4 regions of the Yersinia hibernica genome follow, and region 3 is predicted to be linked to each of the others. Evidence: predicted binding sites of a transcription regulator. Region 3 holds the regulator's gene; each other region holds the start of a gene.

Region 1 (5,416 bases), 1.8 Mb from region 3:
TATTTTACATTGACTTGCCCATCGTCTAAATCGTCACTATTAAATTGAATAATGGTATCTTCATCCTCCGTGGTGCTGAAAAAAGAGTCTATTTGAATAGTTTCTTCAGGCTCTACCGCAGATAAAAATTCATTACGCTCTCTGACTTCACCGCGGTATACTTCGGATATAATAGTATCTTCTTCAGCAGGAATATAGCCATCCTCTTTTAGTGAAATATTAATGTCAGAATGATTATCTAATGCGGTATATACTTCGGATAGTTCAACATCTAATTCATCACTTATATTTCCACTTCTCAGCGCATTATTTATCGCTACAAATCTGCCCTCCTGATAATTTCTAACGGCAAAGTATTCTCTGAAACTTATTCTTTCATGCACTGAGGTTGAATTATAGCGTCTAATTTCATCATCAATATCTAACTCACTGTTATCTAATGTTTGTTTGCTGTATATACTCTCAATTTCTTCTTTTATATTGGCAACTTCATCTTGTTTTATGAGTTTTAATCGGTCTATTTTGTTTTTTTCTAGCGCTATCTCTCCTTCAATGTCATATACCTCTGTAGAATGAGAGCTATTCTGGCTTTGCAATAATTCTAGTTTGACTCTTTTAGTGCTTGGTTCCCCTAAAGTCGGGGGATTACTATCTCCCATTAAAACTCCAATTTTACCGTTTATCCGCTGTAACCGGCCTGAGATTTGGGGTTTAGGTTTGGGGCTAGGTGAGAGCAGCGGCACTCGCTCAGTATTTATATTTATCCGCGGCGGAGGTTGTGATACTACAATTCTCGGCTTGACGCCACGCATGATAGGCTTGCTCCCAATACCGACTTTGAACCCCCTCGGCTGCGGCGTTGGCCCCATGGTCAATACACCGATACCGACTTCAAGAGCAACATCTTCGGCAGATTGGGGGGGCGTTTTCCCCTGATCCTGGGGGACATGTCTACACGTAATACCTTGTTCCCATTTACAATGTCGTGATTGATAAGTTGACCAACTTTCTTTATTAGATTGCCATACAGGTTTGACTTCGCGGGAATAGCCAGTGTTAGTCAATAATAATGTACACAGAATGGTTAATGATTTTACCTCTGAATTCATATTCACCTCTTAATCATTTGAATAACCCATTAGCTATATATATAACTGCCTATTGTTAGCCGATATCTAAAGGTAGTTTAAATCAAGGTGATATGTATATTCTATTTTATATAATAGATAATTTAATTTCTGAACATGAATAATTTATTATGCTGCTAATTAAGGATAGATACCCTCACGAATTTGGCTGGGGGTGAGATTAAATGTTCGGCGCAGTGCGGTAGCAAAATTCGCCGAGCTGGTATAACCGGCAATAGTGGCCGCTTGATCAATACTGATACCCTCTTTCTGGAGGGCCAACATAGCGCGTTTCAAGCGGCAATGGCGCAAATATTCAAATACTGTAATGTTGTAGTTTTCGCGAAAACGCCGCTGTAATGTACTTTGGCTCATATTCACCAAGCGCGCTAACTCACTCATTGATAAGTGGTCGGCCTCGCCACTCTCCAACCAATCGCGTACTTGCTGAACACGGTTCAAGCCCCGTAATGACATTTTATTTTGTTGTTGGGCTTGCTGCTCCAGTGAACTAAAAGCTTCAATAATCAAACCGATACATTGAGTTTCCCACTGTAACCGCTCCAGTGGCGTTGAAAAAGGCGCGGCGCTGGCTATTTTCTGGGCGATGGCTTGAGCATTGATGGATGGACGCCACAAATGAATCGCCAAATGCTGCTGAGTAAAGTTGTACAGCGCGTCCCAACCGCCAGCTTGCGGCAGTAAATCACCATACAACCATTCGCGGTCAAAGGTGAGTGTTAGAGTGCGCTCATGGCTGTTGTTCTTACCGTGGCGAGTAAATAGGGTGTTTTCCGTTAATGACACCAGAGAGGCATCGCCTTTTTCCTGCAAATGCAGTTGCTTACCGCCAAATGAGATATGCGCGCTACCACTAACCACCATCGCCAGCTTCAGGGCGGGATTGAGCCGATTTTGCGTTTTAATATCATAGAGATTAGTGACGTTGGCGGTATGCAGAATCAGGTGTGGGTTCAAGCGCAACACCTGAAAATCGCCATATAATACCGGGTCAGTGGGCAATGATTTCGCTCCGCTCAACTGATAATCACTGGCAACTAAATTGGACTGCTGCACAATTTGGTCACGGTAAATGGGTTTAGCTGAGGGGGACACATTGCGTAAATTATTTCTTTTCACCGCCGGCATAACAAATTCTCCACTGACATTGACGTTCTGACAAAGAGCTTTGCTGTTTACACAAACCTTTTTTCTGATGGCAAATGTAACAATTAGCAAGATGAATTGATAATGAAAATAATTATCAATCTTGTTCGTTTTTGTTGCTCCATGAATAGATTGGTAGAGATTTTCCTCTGCTGACATTTGTTGTGGGCTTTTGCATCGGGGAAAGTGTAATGAAAGTAAAATGGCAGCGGCGCTCTCTGACAACCCTGGCGAGCTTAATTGGCCTGTGTATCTCCACTCCGCTTTGGGCGCAGACACAAGATACCACTCCGGCGGAGTCTGATACAGCCGCGATAGAAAAAACACACACTACAGCAGCAGAGGGCAATACGGCATCAGGCGATAAGTTGGTGGTGACGGCCCAACAGCAAGTTCGTCAAGCTCTGGGCGCATCAACGATTACCGCGGAAGATATCCGCAAACGCCCACCTGCCAATGATTTGTCCGAAATTATCCGTACCATGCCCGGTGTTAACCTTTCCGGTAACTCAGCCAGTGGCCAGCGCGGCAATAACCGCCAGATTGATATTCGCGGTATGGGGCCAGAAAACACACTAATTATGATTGACGGCATTCCGGTTTCAAGCCGCAATGCGGTGCGATATGGCTGGCGTGGCGAGCGCGATACCCGTGGTGATACCAACTGGGTGCCCGCCAATATGGTCGAAAAAATCGAAGTATTGCGTGGCCCTGCCGCGGCTCGCTATGGCAATGGTGCCGCCGGTGGCGTGGTGAATATCATCACCAAACAGCCGGATAAAGAGCTGCACGGTAGCTGGAATGCTTACATGAACCTGCCGCAGCACAGTGAAGAAGGGGCTACCCGCCGTACCGACTTCAGTTTGATGGGGCCACTCAGTGATACGCTCAGCTTCCGTTTATATGGCGGATACAATAAAACTGATGCTGATGATTGGGATATCAACGCAGGCCATGAATCGGCTCGAACCGGTAATCAGGCAGGAACATTACCGGCCGGGCGTGAAGGGGTACGTAATAAGGATATCAATGGGTTACTGCGCTGGGACTTCGCGGTAGGCCAATCTCTGGAGTTTGAGGCAGGTTATAGTCGCCAGGGGAATATTTACGCAGGTGATACCCAAAACACCAACAGCAATGCCATTGTCCGCAGTTTATACGGTGCGGAAACCAATGTGATGTATCGCGATAATTTCTCGCTAACCCACCGTGGTTTTTGGGATAGCGGTGTTAGCACCACCTCCTATGTTCAGTATGAAAATACACGCAACTCGCGCATTAATGAGGGGCTGGCGGGCGGGACTGAAGGCATTTTCTCTAATAACAGCTTCAGCACGATTAAGTTGGACAACTATTTGGCTCACTCCGAGATTAACCTGCCATTTGAGTGGGGGGTGAATCAGGTGCTGACTGTCGGTGCCGAATGGAATGACCAGAAAATGAATGACCCGACCTCAAATACCCAAACGACGACTGAGGGGGGGAGTGTCAGTGGCTTAACCGGCACTGGGCGCAATACCCGCACCTCGGCCCAGATAGCATCGGTCTTTGTTGAAGATAATATCGAGTTGACGGATACCACCATGCTCACCCCTGCGCTGCGTTTTGACCATCACAGCACCGCGGGCAGTAACTGGAGCCCAGGTCTGAATCTGTCCCAGGAGCTGGGTGATTACTTCACCATGAAAATGGGGATAGCGCGTGCTTATAAAGCGCCAAATCTCTATCAAACTAACCCTAACTATCTGTTATATAGCCGTGGTCAGGGGTGCTATGGCGGTGGCGGCAGTTGCTATCTGATGGGGAATGACGCTTTATCTGCTGAAACCAGTGTGAATAAAGAGATTGGGTTCGAGTTCCACGATAATGAGGGCATTATTGCCGGTATTACATACTTCCGTAATGATTATCGCAATAAGATTGAGCCGGGCTTGATATCTCTCGGCACCGCCAATGGCGGAACCGGCGCTTATGCTAACTCTGATATTTTCAAGTGGGAGAATGTGCCGAAAGCCTTGGTGGAAGGTTTGGAGGGTAACTTGACTGTTCCCGTCACCGATACGGTGCAATGGAGCAGCAACCTGACCTACATGCTGGAATCGAAGAACAAAACCACGGGCGATTACTTATCGATAACCCCTGAGTTTACCCTGAATAGCTCTGTGAGCTGGCAGGCAACGGACGATTTGTCCTTCCTGTCGACGGTGACCTGGTATGGTCGTCAAAAACCGAAGAAATATGACTATCAGGGGCTGCCGGTCACCGGTACAGCGCGGAATGAAGTCAGTCCATATGCTGTCTTTGGTCTGAGCACCAGCTACACCGTGACCAAAAATGTCAGTGTTACCACCGGCATCGAAAACCTGTTTGATAAGCGCCAATTCCGGGCGGGTAATGCCCAGAATGTGGCGAATATCGCCGGTGCTGGGGCGGCAACATACAATGAGCCGGGCCGGACATTCTTTGTTAGCTTGAATACTCAGTTCTAAAACGAGTGCCTCACAACCCGCAGAAACAGTCATTATCGGCTGTTTCTGCTCTCTTTAGCGCCACAAAATGTTCCATTTGCTCCTCACCGTTATAAAAATCATACCGACAACACGAGACCATCAGAGAGAGATGGTATCCATTCATTAGTTATGGTTATTATATCCGTACTTTTCAAACGGCATTGCTATACCACGGCAAGTCAGTTGAGAGCCATTATCAATAAGTAAGATGATTACACTACGCTCAACGATTCAGCAAAAATTTAATGTTGCTTTTATGTGAACGAATTAACACTGAGTTTAAATACTGGTATGCTGGCTAAGCGAAACTGGGCATCTGACCTTACACCTACAGCATCAGTGATGATGACTGGAGGTAACATCAGCCCGGCAAAATAAATGACAATAAGAGCGAGGAGAGAGTCGTGCTAGAAGACTACCGTAAGCACGTAGCCGAGCGTGCTGCTGAGGGTATCGTCCCCAAGCCATTAGATGCATCACAAATGGCCGCGCTGGTTGAATCATTAAAAAATCCGCCTGCGGGCGAAGAAGAATTCTTATTAGATCTGCTGATTAACCGTGTACCACCCGGTGTTGATGAAGCAGCTTACGTCAAAGCCGGTTTTTTGGCGG
Region 2 (5,416 bases), 2.3 Mb from region 3:
TTCTCACCATTGGCCACCAAATTACGCCGTATTCGGTTGGCTCGTAAGGGAATAATCGCTGCGGTGAGAGCCATTAACAGGGCTGATATACCGTTACCAAAAATTGTCCCCGACACGCTGATATTGATCATATTGTTCATCTGATCAATCGCACCAAAAATCATAATGCAGATGGCTAATAGCGGCGGAAATAACGTCAGTGAGGCGGCGACTTCATCCGCAATGGCGGGCAATCGCCATGAGGGGCGCTGATTAGATAAGAATGCTCGCCCAAGACCGGCCACCAGTGCGGAGAAAAACATTAGCTGAACAAAAACTTGCGAAAAATTCATCACAACCAATGATACATCTGGCGTGCGAGTGAATGTCTGGATGATGCATTGTGCCACCGTGACGGTAATCAACACGGTATAAAGTGTGGTGGCGGATGCCATAAAACTGCGGCGCAATGGGCCTTGTGGCAGGCATTTGGTACAGAACCAGGCGGTCAAATTGTCGAGGAATTTAAACCCAAAAACACTAATAGACAGCGCCAGCAGCAGGTATATCGTGGTGCCAACCCGCCATTCTGGCTCCCAAGCTGCACTCCAGGCATCCGCCAGTTCTTGGATAAAATCTTTCAGCCGTTGATCGTCATCTGCATTGGGATTAATGATAGGCGCCCAGAAATGCGCACCCAGAATACTGCCGGAGTTGAGGGCGATTTGGGTCTTCAATGCTGAATGCCGTAAGGCGATAATTTGCGTCGCCAGATTTTCTGCATTGGTCTTGATGGCTTGGGCCTGATCATTCTGGCCATCCAACTGGACTTTCCGGGTATTGAGAACCCGGCGCTGTTGGGCCACTACCGGGGTTTCAGCCAGTGCTCCAGCCGACGGCGGCGGGCCTAAAACATCCAATTGTGTTTGCAGTTGCTCTAGTTTGGGCTTCAGGTCTTCCAGCAGTATGTTGGCATCTCGCACCAGCGCGAGCGATGTTTCTTTTAGCGCATTCAACTCGCTATCAGATGTACTGACAGAAACATTCTGCTTTATTTTATCTAATTGTTTTTGCAGGCTAATTAACTGTACGGATATCGCGGGTTTGGCCGGCTCTTCACTGCTTGCGGCGGTGTTATCTGCGGTTGTTGCCGCCAAAACCGTGCCGGTTGTTGCCGTAAAAATAAGCGCAATCAGTAGAAATGTTAGCCGCAGATATGTTCGTACTGGGCATGTTCGTAGCAGAAATTGCAGGGAATCGCGCCGCGGTGAAACTAAATACCCATTCTTTTCCATAAAGCCTGTCAGCCCCAAAGTGAGTGCCACAATAAACCCGTTAATATGTAGAGCTATGCCGTTAAGCCTAGCAGAAAGCTATTGTGGCATAGACGACGGCTGACTGAATAATCTTACTCTGATAATTACTTTCACAATATTAAATAATAAAGATAATAATTATCATTGTAATTAACGCTCTCATTTAATAAATTGTGCGCTGCACTTATGGACCCACGATATGTGGCGCGCAGGTAAGAGAGTTTGCCCTGCGGAAATAGCATGGATGCTGATTAATCACCCTCTATTTTATATGCCTATACCCTTGTGACTTGCCGTCAACCAATAACGCCAAGTTTTTTGGGGATAATTATCTGGGGAAGATAACTATGTTCTCGGCTTTTTTAATAAAGCGTTCTGCCGCGTTGTGCTCACTGGCTATTTTTATGCCATGCACTGCCATGGCTGATGACACAATAGAAGTGACTGCTAAAGCAGGCCACGCAGCAGATTTACCCACCTTGGGTTACACCGCCAAAACCACCAAAGGGGCAACAAAAACTGACCAGCCGTTAATTCTGACTGCGCAGTCAGTGTCGGTCATTACCCGCCAGCAAATGGATGATCAAAATGTGGCGACGGTTAACCAGGCGCTGAATTACACGCCCGGTGTCTTCACCGGTTTTTCCGGCGGCGCGACTCGTTATGACACTATTGCTTTGCGCGGTTTTCATGGCGGTGATGTGAACAACACTTTCCTGGATGGGCTGCGGCTGCTCAGCGATGGCGGCAGTTATAATGTGTTGCAGGTCGATCCGTGGTTCCTCGAACGTATTGATGTTATCAAAGGCCCGTCCTCGGCATTGTATGGTCAAAGTATCCCCGGTGGCTTGGTGATGATGACGTCCAAACGCCCACAATTTACCTCTGAGGGCCATTTTCGCCTGACTGCCGGTAATCACAATACGCAAAATGTCGCCTTTGATTATACCGATGCGATTGCCGAACATTGGGCCTTTCGCTTAACGGGGATCACCCGTAATAGCAACACCATGTATGACCATCAACGCGAAGAGCGCTATGCAATTGCGCCGTCATTATTGTGGCAACCGGATGAAAACACGTCACTGTTATTGCGCGCTAATTTGCAAAAAGACCCCTCTGGCGGCTACCACAGTGCGGTTCCTGCCGATGGCAGTATTTATGGGCAGAAGTTAAGTCGCGGTTTCTTTGATGGTGAAACCAATCACAACGTATTTAAACGTTGGCAGCAAATCTACAGTTATGAATTTGCACATAAATTTGATGATGTTTGGTCTTTCCGACAAAATGCCAGCTATACCCATGCTAATAGTCAGTTAGAGCAGGTTTATCAGGGGGGCTGGAATAGCGACCGCACTCTCATGAATCGCTATTATTCTGGCGAAGACGCCTCTCTCAATGCATTTGCTGTTGATAATCAACTGGCTGCTGATTTCGCTACGGCGACGGTTGCACACAAAGTGTTACTCGGTTTTGATTTTCAAAAATTCAGCAACAATCTACGTAGCGACAGTGCGTTTGCTACCACATTGAATCCTTACACCGGTATTTCTGGTGGCAGCACACTGTACCGCGATTATTTGCTGACGACTCCTGGCATCAATTCATCCTATTTAAATCGCCGCTATGAGCAGAGTGGCATTTATCTGCAAGATGAAATAAAGCTGGATAATTGGCATCTGAATTTGTCTGGCCGTTATGATCGGATGAAAACGGAAAATATCAATAAGACCGCCAACAGTACGGATGAGCGCACCGATAAACACGCCAGTGGGCGCGCTTCATTGCTGTATGGTTTTGATAGTGGCATTTCACCGTATGTGAGTTATAGCCAAGCTATCACTCCAAGTTTATTCCCGGATGCTCAGCAAAAACTGCTCAAGCCGATGACCAGCGAGCAGTATGAAGTGGGGATTAAATATCAACCGCCGGGCAGTTCTTCACTCTATTCCGCCGCGTTATATGACCTGACCCAAAATGATGTGGCAAACCGTGCCGTGCCCGCCACTTATTATGTGCCAGCAGGTAAGGTGAATTCACAGGGGCTGGAGCTTGAAGCTCGAAGCCAGATTAATGAGCGGCTGAGTGTGATTGCGGGCTACACCTATAACCGTGTGAAATTCAAAGATGCTATTGATGGGAATGATGGCAACACACCGGTATTAGCACCATCCAATATGGCTTCGCTGTGGGCGCAATATGAAGCGGGTTATGGCATCAATGTTGGTGCCGGTATCCGCTACATTGGCAAGCAGTGGGCTGATGATGCCAATACCTTGCGAGTGCCTTCTTACACACTGGGTGATGCTTCTGTTCGCGCCGATTTGGGCACTTGGGCTGCTTCGCTGAAAGGCGCGTTTGTGCAATTGAATGTGAATAATATCGCCGACAAGAAGTACGTCGCGGCCTGCTACAACACCTCCTATTGCTACTGGGGGGCAGAGCGCTCTGTGCAAGCGACAGTAGGTTACGACTTCTGATTTACTGGTCAAGTATTCAATGTGTTGATCATGCGGTAGAATCACTCTTTTTGAAGTGTGCATCTGATGGCTAAAGTTGACGTAAAATGCCCGTTTTGTGAGCAAATCGAATCTGTTAAAAAGCATGGCCTGGGTAAGGCCATGCTTCAGCGCTATCGGTGCCAGTCGTGCTGCCGTACTTTCCAGCTCGATTATGCTTATCGCGCCTGCCAACCCGGCATGAAATCACAAATTGTCGACCTTGCAATGAACAATGCCGGTATTCGAGACACTGCCCGAGCTTTACATATCAGCATTAATGCCGTTGTGCGCACACTAAAAAACTCTCGCCGAGAGTTGTAACCACGCTTCCTCTGGATAACCTGCAAATTCAGCTTATCTGTGAAGTTGATGAAATGTGGTCGTTTGTTGGCAATAAAAAGCGTCAGCGTTGGCTGTGGTATGCATGGGAGCCTCGTCTCAAACGTATTGTTGCTCATGCTTTTGGGCGCAGGAGCAAAATGACGCAGTGCAAATTACTGGGTTTACTGTCGGGCTTCAGAGTCGCCTTCTGGTGTACAGACAACTTCAGTGCTTATGAGATGTTACCGGCTACAAAAGACATCACAGGTAAGCTTTACACCCAGCGGATTGAACGCAAAAACCTGAATCTTCGTAACCGGTTAAAACGACTGAATCGCAAAACGCTTGGGTACTCAAAATCGGCAGAAATGCATGACAAGATAATCGGCACGTTCATTGAGCGTGAGCATTACCTGCAATGACCCTATCTACACATTGAATACGTGACCCATTTTTCTACCTCGTTGGATAATCCATTAAGAGACCCTAACTGGTCTCAAATACTGGAAGAAATGCCTATGGTGTGTGGCAGTTCCGCAGTATCAGATCAATTTATTATGAGCCTTGAGGAGTTTAATGATCTTATTCATGCCTATACGGTTATCCATCTGATTGATGTTCGCGAATCACATGAGCGTGAGCAGGTCTCTATCGGCGGGGAACATATTCCACTTGCTGAGATAGAAAGTATCGATAATGAATGTCGCAATGATGTGCCTATTATTTTGTATTGTCAGTCCGGCGTTCGTAGCCAAAGGGCTGCCAGTCTGTTGGCAAATAAACTGCCGCACTCGCAAATATTCAGTTTGAAAGGCGGAATATCTGCATTTTTGGCTTCGGATTTATATCCTGAAATGATGGTTAATTTAGCGCAGTGTCAGTGTGGCGGAGTGAGAGAGTGTCATTAAGTGGTCAGGCTAAAATAACTCGTGGCCCACCTCTCGACGGGCCACTGCTCTAGATTTAACGCCAAAATGGGCGGCTATAATCGCGTTTAATATCCTCTCGGCTTAGGCCAATATCTTTCAATTGATCCGTGTTTAAGCGCTCCAGTGTATTGGCTGTTTTGCGCTGTTCATTCCATTGACATCCATATCTGTATGTTTTTAGCCACAAGCGAATAAAAATATTAGGGCGATTTTTTGTAGCTCGAGTAATTGACGAGCAGCATTCATCTATTTGATCTTCAATTATATTATTCATTATTGACTCCCCGTCAGTAGGTGAGCCATTAGCATGAAGCTTGGACGTAAAACATTACAGATGCAAATTAGGACTATTATTTCCATACAGATATGA
Region 3 (5,416 bases):
AAACCGAATCGTCAGAAATTTCTGATGTAAATCCCTTGTAGTACCGCTACCTATGGCAAAAGAACAAACGGACCGCACGACGCTGGATCTGTTCGCAGATGAACGCCGTCCGGGGCGCCCGAAAACAAACCCATTATCCCGTGATGAACAGCTTAGAATTAATAAGCGAAATCAACTACGGCGCGATAAAGTACGTGGCTTACGACGCGTGGAACTGAAGATTAATGCCGATGCCGTCGATGCTCTCAACAGCCTTGCTGAGCAGCGTAACATCAGCCGCAGTGAACTGATTGAACAGATGTTGCTGGCTCAATTAGCGCACTCACAAGAAGGGTTTTAACCCTACCGGTTATCACGACGGCGTGGCGTAAGTGATTGCGCCACGCCAATATCCTCACCCTAAATTTAAACACACCGGATTAGAACGTTTCCCAGTTGGCATGGTTATCCACCTTGGTCACCGGCGTCGCCACCAGTATCTTGACCCGCGGCTTAACCGTCGCTTTTGCCTGCGCATCTTCTGCGCGCAATTTAAACACCGCCACCGCTTGGTTTAGCTGAGTCGCTTGTTCCTCAAGTGAAGCCGCCGCACGGGAAGCTTCTTGTACTAATGCGGCATTTTGCTGAGTCACACTGTCCATTTCAGCCACCGCCTGCCCGACCTGAGCTATCCCTTTACTTTGCTCATCAGAGGCAGAAGCAATTTCCCCCATCAGATCAGTAACATTAGTGATGGAGCGGACAATTTCATCCATCGTTACCCCAGCACTTTCTACCAATGCGGAACCGCTGCTCACCCGGTTCACTGACTCCGTGATTAAACTATCAATCTCTTTTGCCGCCTGCGCACTACGCTGGGCAAGATTGCGTACTTCACTGGCGACCACGGCGAAACCACGACCTTGCTCCCCCGCCCGGGCCGCTTCCACAGCAGCATTCAGCGCCAGAATATTAGTCTGGAAAGCTATACTGTTAATCACAGTTGTGATTTCCGCGATTTTGCGTGAACTGGCCGAAATCTCATCCATGGTATGCACCACATCGGCCACCAGCGCTCCGCCTTTTTTCGCCGTAATAGAAGCATTTGCCGCCAATTGGCTGGCATGATGGGCATTATCTGCATTGTGTTTTACCGTGGCGGTTAACTGCTCCATGCTGGCAGCCGTCTGTTCCAATGCCGCCGCCTGCTGCTCCGTGCGTGATGATAAATCCGTATTGCCAGCAGAAATTTCTGCCGCCCCGTGATAAATCCCATCAGTGCTGTTACGGATAGCTTTGACCGTATTCACCAAGCTGCCTTGCACATCACGCAGCAGCGGAAATAATTGCCCGACACAGTTGCGGCCAAAATCAGCAATGGGCTGACCCAGTTGGCCTGAAGCAATCACCCGAAAATGGGCGCGGATATCATCCAATGGGCGAACCATGTTGACGAGCAGATAGCGGTCTGTTGCCAATAAAATCACTAATCCTGCCACCAAAGCAGCAATTAATATCATGCTGCTCACTTTTGTCAGATGCGTAAATTGCTCTTTAGCCACCCCAATGGCCTTTGATGCCGCCTGATTAAAACTCTCCGCCACAGAACCATATTGGCGGCTCAGCGCGGGGACGGTCTTTTTCGCTACATCTTGATAAACCGCACTATTATTATCCATCGCCGCCTGATAAAGCGGCATAACACCTTGCTCAATTAATCCACTCCACCCATTAATCACGGCACTGACTAACGCGGGGTCAAGCTGTGCATGGTCAATGGCTTTAAACTGCGCTAGCGCTTTTTTCAGATTCTCAAGTGCTACATTGGATGATTTAAGTTCTTTATCGGCATCGGTCAGGTTACCGCTCTGACGATAATCCACTGCACGGGCAAGGCGTGTCACCATCCGAAAGTATTGTTCCGTCCCCTGATTCACCAAATTCATGTTTTCCACCAACACGCTATTAGCATTAGAGGATTGTGTCAGTTGGTTCAGTGATAACAATGTATAAGCGGATACCCCACCCCATAGCAGGCAAAATGCCCCAAGTACCCAAAGTAGTGCGGCTCTGATAGTAATATTTCTTAACAACTGCATGCTCGTTCCCCTTATATATCGGATAGTTACCGTTAGACGCTCGGGTGTTATTTGATGACCGAAAAGCAATAAAGGACGCTCCATACAGCTCACGACAACTCCTTTCCCAGCAGACTTTCATCTGATGGTTCTCCCCCTGGCACCGCAAATTGCAACCTTTCAGTTACACGAAGGTTATCGGCAATGGTGTTATAAGGTTGAGCGACTCACAAAAATTTAATATCGCATAAACTTGATATCGGCATGGCGAGATTTTCTGGCATTATATCGCCCTATACATGTGTTATATTATCGGGCAGAGTGCTTGGTAATTTTCACAATTATTTGAATTTAAAAGGTATTAAGTTATATGGCAACTGTAGGCATTTTCTTTGGCAGCGATACTGGCAATACCGAAAACATTGCCAAGATGATCCAAAAGCAACTGGGCAAAGAGGTTGCTGAGGTTCACGACATTGCCAAAAGCAGCAAAGAAGATTTGGAAGGCTTCGATATTTTGCTGATCGGGATCCCAACCTGGTATTACGGTGAAGCCCAGTGCGATTGGGATGATTTCTTCCCGACACTGGAAGAGATTGATTTCAATGGCAAACTGGTCGCCTTGTTTGGTTGTGGTGATCAGGAAGACTATGCAGAATATTTCTGTGATGCGATGGGAACCGTGCGCGATATTATTGAACCGCGCGGTGCTGCAATCGTCGGCCACTGGCCAACCGCCGGCTATCACTTCGAAGCCTCCAAAGGCTTAGCGGATGATGATCACTTTATTGGTTTAGCCATTGATGAAGACAGACAACCAGAACTGACCAATGAACGTGTGCAAGCTTGGGTAAAACAAATCAGTGAAGAACTGAATTTGGCCGAGATCGCAGGCTAATTTGTCATGCCCGCTAAATCCTTCAAGAAGCAGCCAGGCAACCAACGCCTTGCCGCTTGAAGTGTAACGGGTAAATCGGAAACGCGAGGTTGATGTTCTACATTGCCGCGCGTTTTCGTTACCGCCCCACACTCGCCATACTCTGTTAAGCCACCCACAAATCCGCATCTTCATCCGCGCAAAATGAAAATAAACCGCTACAAATTTGTAACGTTACGTCTGGCGGCCATATACTTAAATGATGCAACAATCCCATTCATCAATACATTGCATGATTAATCTGACAAAGTGTGCAATTATACCTTTGTTAACAACCACGGTTTTCATTTGGGGCTAGCAGTTCTATAATGAGACGCAATTGTAATTATTGCGCCACGGATGTCATAGGCTGAACAGCCTTAATTTGAATCGATAGTAACAGGACTGAATCCGCATGACTGACAACAACAAAGCCTTAAAAAACGCTGGCCTTAAAGTAACACTGCCCCGGCTTAAGATTCTGGAAGTGTTGCAAGACCCGGCATGCCACCACGTCAGCGCGGAAGATCTTTATAAAAAGCTGATCGATATCGGTGAAGAAATTGGTTTGGCGACGGTGTATCGAGTCCTAAATCAATTTGATGATGCCGGTATTGTTACCCGCCATAATTTCGAGGGCGGCAAATCAGTCTTTGAGCTGACGCAGCAGCATCATCACGATCACCTGATTTGCCTGGATTGCGGTAAAGTGATTGAGTTTAGTAATGAATCCATTGAGTCACTTCAACGTGAAATTGCTAAACAGCATGGTATCAAGCTGACCAATCACAGCCTGTATCTGTACGGCCACTGTGAAACCGGCGATTGCCGTGAAAATGAGTCTGCGCACGATAAAGTATAGAGATTTTAAGCACTGAGATTTTAAGTACCCAATAGCCTTAGGGTGTGTTTTTAATCCGGACCAGAACATACCCCATCCGCAAGATGGCCGCCTTTCCCGCCCAGCTATCCGAGATAACCTCGGTCGGGAGTCAGGTGGTCATTATTATTTATACCCTCCGCCCACAATTCCCTGCATAAAATAAATCTAACGCAAAAAAAAACCCCGGACTTGCCGGGGGAAAACCATCAACTCAACTTCACTTAATAATGTTTACCTAAAAATCGGATAAACAGGAGTTAACATCAGACACAGCGGTTTAAAACAAAAATCAAACTTTAACCGGCTCCGCGCGGCTACTACGTTTACCATCCGGGCTGCTCGAGCGGATCAGCATGTCACCGCTGATTTTAGGCTGAACCTTGGCATCATATTTGTGCCATTGCTGGCCGCCATCAGTGGAATACTCAATAATCAGCCCCGGCAAGGAGATATTGGCTTCCAATACACCGTTGACAACACGCGCCCCCGGCACCGGCAAGCGGTATGCAATACCGGCTTTATCCAATTTTGCCAGTTCGCGTTGACCCATGAGATTAGCAAATAGCTGCCAATCGGCATTTAACGCTTTGGTATCAACCATGTGCGTTGCGCCGCTGTACTCGCGACCCGCTTTATAATCCTGCTCCCAAGAAGCACGATGCCAGGCCCGTTCAGCCAGAGGTAATACCCGTGGGAAAATCATGTACTCCATTTGCTCATCCGTCCGCACGGTTTCATTCCACGATTGCCCAGAAATACCGTGCACACCCGGCCATGGCTTATCACTCTTCGCACTGAAGTGATTACCGTCGCGGTCAACCGAAGTTTCAGCATTTTGTGGCATGTTATCGGGGGCGAAACTAAAGACTTTAGCTTCATCATTAAAACGAGTGGCCCAGTAGTAACCGCGTTCATTTGGGTTAACTTCATACGGCATATCGAAATAAACGTAATCCGGATTTGAGGCCACCACTTCATAACCTTTGTTGGCCCAATCATTGATGGAATCGGCACCGCCCCAATAGAGAGTATCCCAGAAGTTAACGCCAACCCGTTTGGTGGCAAAGGCTTTGGCATCTTTGGCATCTTTCAAACCATCTTGCCAGGCTTGCATTTTTTCGATGCCATGGGCATTAACCAGCTTGCTGACTTCAATGGCAAAGTGGCTGGAAAGGTGCTCAACATCCTGAACTTTGCCTTGCTTGACCCAATCCTGACATACCTGTGATTTGGCCCACGGCTTATCTTCCACACTCTTATCAATGATGCCTTTACCCGGCTCAAGCGGGCTATTTTTATCCTGGAACCCGGCACCCAGACGAATGTTTTTCGCCTCATCACCGCCGAAATGCCAGGTGGTCAGCGGCATCCCCGCTTCTTTGTGCATCTGGGCCATTTCGCCAATCACTTTGTCGACAAAGCGTTTTGAAGAATCCAAGCATGGGTTCAGATAACTTTTACGCTCATAGAACTGAACCGAAGTGGTGTTAGAGTCATCTGTCGGGTCAACCAAGCGGAATTCGTTAGCTTCTTGCTCTTTGCCCTGCTTCATCAAATTGT
Region 4 (5,416 bases), 1.0 Mb from region 3:
AATTTGCTCTCCTTTGGCCAGTGATGCGCCGATGATGAAAGTGGATACTTCGGATAAGCGCGGCACCCTGGACCGGCGTATCCCGCTGGCGGTCAGAACATCATTCCGTGGCGCGATGGAGTGCAATGGCAACGGGCTGTGCTTTAACTTTGATGTCCGCAGCCCGATGTGCCCGTCAATGAAAATCACCGGCGACCGAATTCATTCGCCTAAAGGGCGGGCTGCCTTGGTGCGCGAGTGGCTGCGGCTGTTAGCCGAGCAAGGAGTTGACCCGGTGGCGTTGGAGCATGGGCTGGCGACCAAGCGGCCAAGTTTGCGCGGGTTAATTGAAAAAACGCGCAATACTTGGCATGCCCGCCAGGGGGATTATGATTTCTCTCATGAGGTCAAAGAGGCGATGTCCGGCTGTCTGGCATGCAAAGCTTGCTCGACCCAATGCCCGATAAAAATTGATGTGCCGGGGTTCCGTTCCCGTTTCCTGCAGCTGTATCACACCCGTTATCATCGCCCACTGCGTGATTACGTCGTTGCCAGTGTCGAGGGCTACGCCCCGCTGATGGCGAAAGCGCCCAGCGTGTTTAACTTCTTCCTGAAACAGCCGTGGGTCGGCGCGTTAAGCCGCAAAAGCATTGGCATGGTGGACTTGCCGCTGCTGTCCAGCCCCAGCCTGAAGCAGTCCTTATCCGGTCATTATGCCAGCACCATGACCTTGGAACAGTTGGAAAAACTGCCCGATTCCGAGCGCCGCCAGCATGTTTTGATAGTGCAAGACCCTTTTACCAGTTACTACGATGCCCAAGTGGTGGTCGATTTTGTCCGGCTGGTGGAGAAACTGGGGTTTAATCCGGTATTGCTGCCATTCTCACCTAACGGCAAGGCGCAGCATATCAAAGGGTTCTTACAACGGTTTGCTAAAACAGCCCGGAAAACGGCGGATTTCCTGAATCGCATTGCGCTGCTGGGGATGCCAATGGTCGGGGTTGATCCGGCGTTGGTGCTGTGTTATCGCGATGAATATAAAGAGATTTTAGGTGATTCCCGTGGTGACTTCAAAGTGCAATTGGTGCATGAATGGTTGCAGGTGGCGCTAGCTGAACAGCCAGAGCAACACCTGAGCGGTGAATCATGGTATCTATTCGGCCATTGCACTGAAACCACCGCTTTGCCGGCGAGCAGTCAGCATTGGGCTGCCATATTCTCCCGTTACGGTGCCAAGTTGGAAAACGTCAGTGTTGGTTGCTGCGGCATGGCAGGTACTTATGGCCATGAAGTGAAGAACATGGATAATTCCTTAGGTATTTATGCATTATCCTGGCAACAGGCATTGCAAAAGCTGCCGAGTAAACGTTGTTTAGCCACCGGGTACTCGTGTCGCAGTCAAGTTAAGCGCATTGAAGGCAACGGGTTGCGGCATCCATTGCAGGCATTGCTTGAACTGGTCTAATATCTGAAAGCAGCTAATACTGCTGCAATTTCAAATATGAAGGATAAGGAGAGAGCATGCTTTGGAAACGCACGGCGACACTCGAACAGTTAAATCAGCAAAGCCAAGACTGTATGGTCGGGCATTTGAGTATTGAGTTTACTCGATTTTCCGACGACGAACTGGAAGCCACCATGCCGGTTGACCACCGGACAACACAACCCTTTGGCTTGCTGCATGGTGGGGCGTCGGTGGTGTTAGCAGAGTCGCTGGGTTCTATGGCCGGGTATTTATGTACCACACCGGGGCAACAGATAGTGGGGTTGGAGGTCAATGCCAACCATATCAAAGCGGCCCGCTCTGGCAAGGTACGTGGCTGTTGTCGTGCTATTCATGTTGGCCGCCGCCATCAGGTGTGGCAGATTGAGATTTTTGATGAACAAAACCGCCTGTGTTGCACTTCCCGCTTAACCACCGCGGTGTTATCGCCCACGGAATAACCCTCCATAATACTAATTGATATGTTGCTTCGGGCTATGGGTCAGCTTGCAGCAACATACATCGCCATCGCCATCGCCATCCTTCTGTTGCTTTATCCCGGAGTATTTTGTTAATTCGATAAATGTGGTGAATCTCTCTGATAGGTTTCCCCTGAGGGGGTTTTCAGCTAAAATTAATTCAGAAATAGGTATTTTTTATGAATGTTTAAAAATACTGGGGCTAACGACGATTAGCCTCTGATATAGCAAGGGATTCGAGCATCGCTGTCATAATTATTCTTTTATTTCATGGCGATAAAAGTGTACTTGTCTATCCAGACTTCTCCGGCCATCGCAGCATGCTTATTCGTTGCCGCCTCATTTGGGGTCTAAACGGCACTTTTCTTAATATCCCTGCAAAACAAACGGTTGAAGTGATAATTATTATCACTACCATTGTGAACAATCTGTGTTGATTTACCTATAATCAGCCAGCTAATCGATATGTGATTAAAAGATAAGGTAGGGCATATGCAACAGGAATCAGTCGGGACATTTTCCCTCGATGATAATGTTTGGCAGGGCGTGACGATAACCGACAGTGCCGCGGCACAAATTACGCGTCTCATGCAGCAAGACCCTGAAATAAAAGGGTTACAGCTTGGGGTCAAGCAATCTGGTTGTGCTGGGTTTGCTTATGTAATGGATATGGCTAAGGAGCCAGCCAGTGATGTATTGGTGTTCGAGCACGGTAGCGCCAAGCTTTATGTGCCGTTGAAAGCGATGCCGTTTATCGATGGCACCGAGGTGGATTATGTCCGCGAAGGACTCAATCAGATTTTTAAATTTAATAATCCTAAAGCTCAGCATTCCTGCGGGTGTGGCGAGAGTTTTGGCGTTTGAGCGATGTAAACGAAATGACACGAAGCAATGTAGAAGTTCCAGATGATGTGCAGGCTTGGGTCAGCGATGGTCGCTACAAAGAAGGTTTTTTTACACAACTTGCGACTGATGAATTGGCGAAAGGCCTCAATGAGGATGTCATTCGCGCCATTTCAGCGAAGCGTAATGAACCGGAATGGATGTTGGAATTTCGTCTCGGTGCCTATCGCAGCTGGCTGGAAATGGAAGAGCCGCACTGGCTGAAAGCACATTATAACAGCCTGGATTATCAGGATTATAGCTATTACTCCGCGCCGTCATGTGGCAGCTGTGATGATAGCTGTGATTCGCAGCCCGGAGCGGTACAACAATCATCTGCCGACAGTGCAGCGCCACGAGATCTGTCTGAGCAGGCGCTGAATGAGTACCTCACCGCCGAGGTGGAATCTGCTTTTGCCCAGTTAGGGGTTCCGGTGCGTGAAGGGGCTGAGGTGGCCGTTGACGCCATTTTTGACTCCGTTTCGGTGGCGACCACTTACCGGGGCAAACTGGCCGAGCAGGGCATTATTTTTTGCTCTTTCGGCGAAGCCATTCAGGAATACCCAGATTTAGTGCGTAAGTATTTGGGCTCCGTGGTGCCGGCCAAAGATAACTTTTTTGCCGCACTCAATGCCGCGGTGGCCTCTGACGGCACCTTTGTCTATGTCCCCAAAGGTGTGCGTTGCCCGATGGAGCTCTCGACCTACTTTCGCATTAACGCCGCCAAAACCGGGCAGTTTGAGCGCACTATTTTGATTGCCGACGAAGACAGCTATGTCAGTTATATCGAAGGATGCTCTGCACCCGTTCGTGATAGTTATCAGTTACATGCGGCAGTGGTTGAGGTCATTTTGCATAAAAATGCAGAAGTGAAATATTCCACCGTGCAGAACTGGTTTGCTGGGGCTGACAGCACGGGCGGCATTCTCAATTTTGTGACCAAGCGCGCATTGTGTGAAGGGGCCGGGTCGAAAATGTCGTGGACTCAATCAGAGACCGGTTCGGCCATTACTTGGAAATACCCCAGTGTGATTTTGCAGGGCGATAACTCCATCGGTGAGTTTTTCTCTGTCGCCCTAACTAACGGTCATCAGCAGGCGGATACTGGCACCAAAATGATCCACATTGGCAAAAACACCAAATCAACAATTATCGCCAAGGGGATCTCTGCCGGTCATAGCCAAAATACCTATCGTGGTTTGGTGAAAATACTGCCCGGTGCGGATAACGCCCGTAATTTCACGCAATGTGACTCGATGCTAATTGGCCCGGACTCTGGCGCTCACACTTTCCCATATGTGGAAGTGCGCAATAACTCGGCGCAATTGGAGCACGAAGCGACAACCTCAAAAATTGGTGATGACCAACTGTTTTATTGTTTGCAGCGCGGCATCAGCGAAGATGATGCCATCTCAATGATTGTTAATGGTTTTTGTAAGGATGTATTCTCCGAGTTGCCGTTGGAGTTTGCTGTTGAAGCACAAAAATTGTTAGCGATTAGCCTGGAACACAGTGTCGGTTAAGCGTTCGCTGCATATGTCAAGTTTTGCGCTTCTGCGCACCAAGGAACCTTATGTTAAGCATCAAGAATTTAAAAGTGAGTGTGGAAGGTAACGAGATCCTCAAAGGGGTAGATTTAGCGATAAAACCCGGTGAGGTGCATGCCATTATGGGGCCGAATGGCTCAGGTAAAAGTACCTTGTCGGCGGTATTGGCTGGGCGCGAAGAGTATGAGGTCACCGAGGGCAGTGTGACTTTCAAAAACAAAGACTTATTGGTGTTGGATCCCGAAGATCGTGCCGGTGAAGGGGTGTTTCTGGCTTTCCAGTATCCCGTGGAGATTCCTGGGGTAAGCAACCATTTCTTCCTGCAAACAGCCGTTAATGCGGTACGCAAATATCGCCAGCAAGATTCACTGGATCGCTTTGATTTCTCAGACTTTATTGAAGAAAAGATTGAATTACTCAAAATGCCCGCAGACTTGCTGACTCGCTCGGTTAATGTGGGGTTCTCTGGCGGCGAGAAAAAACGCAATGACATTTTGCAGATGGCGGCGCTGGAGCCCTCATTATGCATTCTGGATGAAACTGACTCCGGTCTGGATATCGATGCCCTGAAAATTGTCGCCAATGGGGTGAACTCGCTGCGTAATGAAGAGCGCGCGTTTATCATTGTGACCCACTATCAGCGTATCCTCGATTACGTCAAACCTGATTTTGTCCACGTGTTATATCAGGGGCGTATTATTAAGTCTGGTGATTTCACCTTAGTGAAGCAGTTGGAGGAGCAAGGCTATGGCTGGCTTACCGACCAACAGTAATATCCCAAAGCAACAACGTATTCTGGATGAACAGCGCGTCCATGCTTTGGCTCATTTTGGCCAGTTATTTCAGCAGCATCAAAGTGACAAAGGGGCTGAAGTCACGGCGCATTGGCAACAGGTACTGAAGTTGGGTTTCCCCAACCTCAAGCATGAAGATTGGAAATATACGCCACTGGAGCGCCTATTCGCCCATCGTTTCCGCTTCGCTTGTGCCCCTCGGGTGACAGCGACTCAGCGGGATGAGTTGTCATTGGTGCAAGATGCCCATCG

The links. The regulator Fur, encoded in region 3, represses iron uptake genes when iron is present. The targets are predictions, from matches to a motif close to ATAATAATGAGAACNACTATCAA.
Positions count from the first base shown of each region.
Region 1: the regulator Fur is predicted to act here: its motif matches at 2,373-2,395, upstream of D5F51_RS04370 (TonB-dependent siderophore receptor).
Region 2: the regulator Fur is predicted to act here: its motif matches at 1,418-1,440, upstream of D5F51_RS01865 (TonB-dependent siderophore receptor).
Region 4: the regulator Fur is predicted to act here: its motif matches at 2,178-2,200, upstream of sufA (Fe-S cluster assembly scaffold SufA).

Region 1 covers NZ_CP032487.1:903,386-908,801, forward strand. The annotation lists gene D5F51_RS04360 (hypothetical protein) at 1-1,109, opposite strand, end outside; gene D5F51_RS04365 (helix-turn-helix transcriptional regulator) at 1,269-2,276, opposite strand; gene D5F51_RS04370 (TonB-dependent siderophore receptor) at 2,486-4,783, shown strand; gene acnB (bifunctional aconitate hydratase 2/2-methylisocitrate dehydratase) at 5,209-5,416, shown strand, end outside.
Region 2 covers NZ_CP032487.1:388,722-394,137, forward strand. The annotation lists gene D5F51_RS01860 (DUF3772 domain-containing protein) at 1-1,274, opposite strand, end outside; gene D5F51_RS01865 (TonB-dependent siderophore receptor) at 1,643-3,775, shown strand; one part of gene D5F51_RS01870 (IS1 family transposase) at 3,842-4,091, shown strand; one part of gene D5F51_RS01870 (IS1 family transposase) at 4,091-4,539, shown strand; gene D5F51_RS01875 (rhodanese-like domain-containing protein) at 4,630-5,025, shown strand; gene D5F51_RS01880 (DUF1127 domain-containing protein) at 5,081-5,320, opposite strand.
Region 3 covers NZ_CP032487.1:2,696,380-2,701,795, forward strand. The annotation lists gene ybfE (LexA regulated protein) at 53-340, shown strand; gene D5F51_RS12775 (methyl-accepting chemotaxis protein) at 420-2,078, opposite strand; gene fldA (flavodoxin FldA) at 2,428-2,955, shown strand; gene fur (ferric iron uptake transcriptional regulator) at 3,389-3,835, shown strand; gene D5F51_RS12790 (beta-N-acetylhexosaminidase) at 4,146-5,416, opposite strand, start outside.
Region 4 covers NZ_CP032487.1:1,677,916-1,683,331, forward strand. The annotation lists gene ydiJ (D-2-hydroxyglutarate dehydrogenase YdiJ) at 1-1,444, shown strand, start outside; gene D5F51_RS07925 (hotdog fold thioesterase) at 1,501-1,923, shown strand; gene sufA (Fe-S cluster assembly scaffold SufA) at 2,434-2,805, shown strand; gene sufB (Fe-S cluster assembly protein SufB) at 2,820-4,346, shown strand; gene sufC (Fe-S cluster assembly ATPase SufC) at 4,397-5,143, shown strand; gene sufD (Fe-S cluster assembly protein SufD) at 5,118-5,416, shown strand, end outside.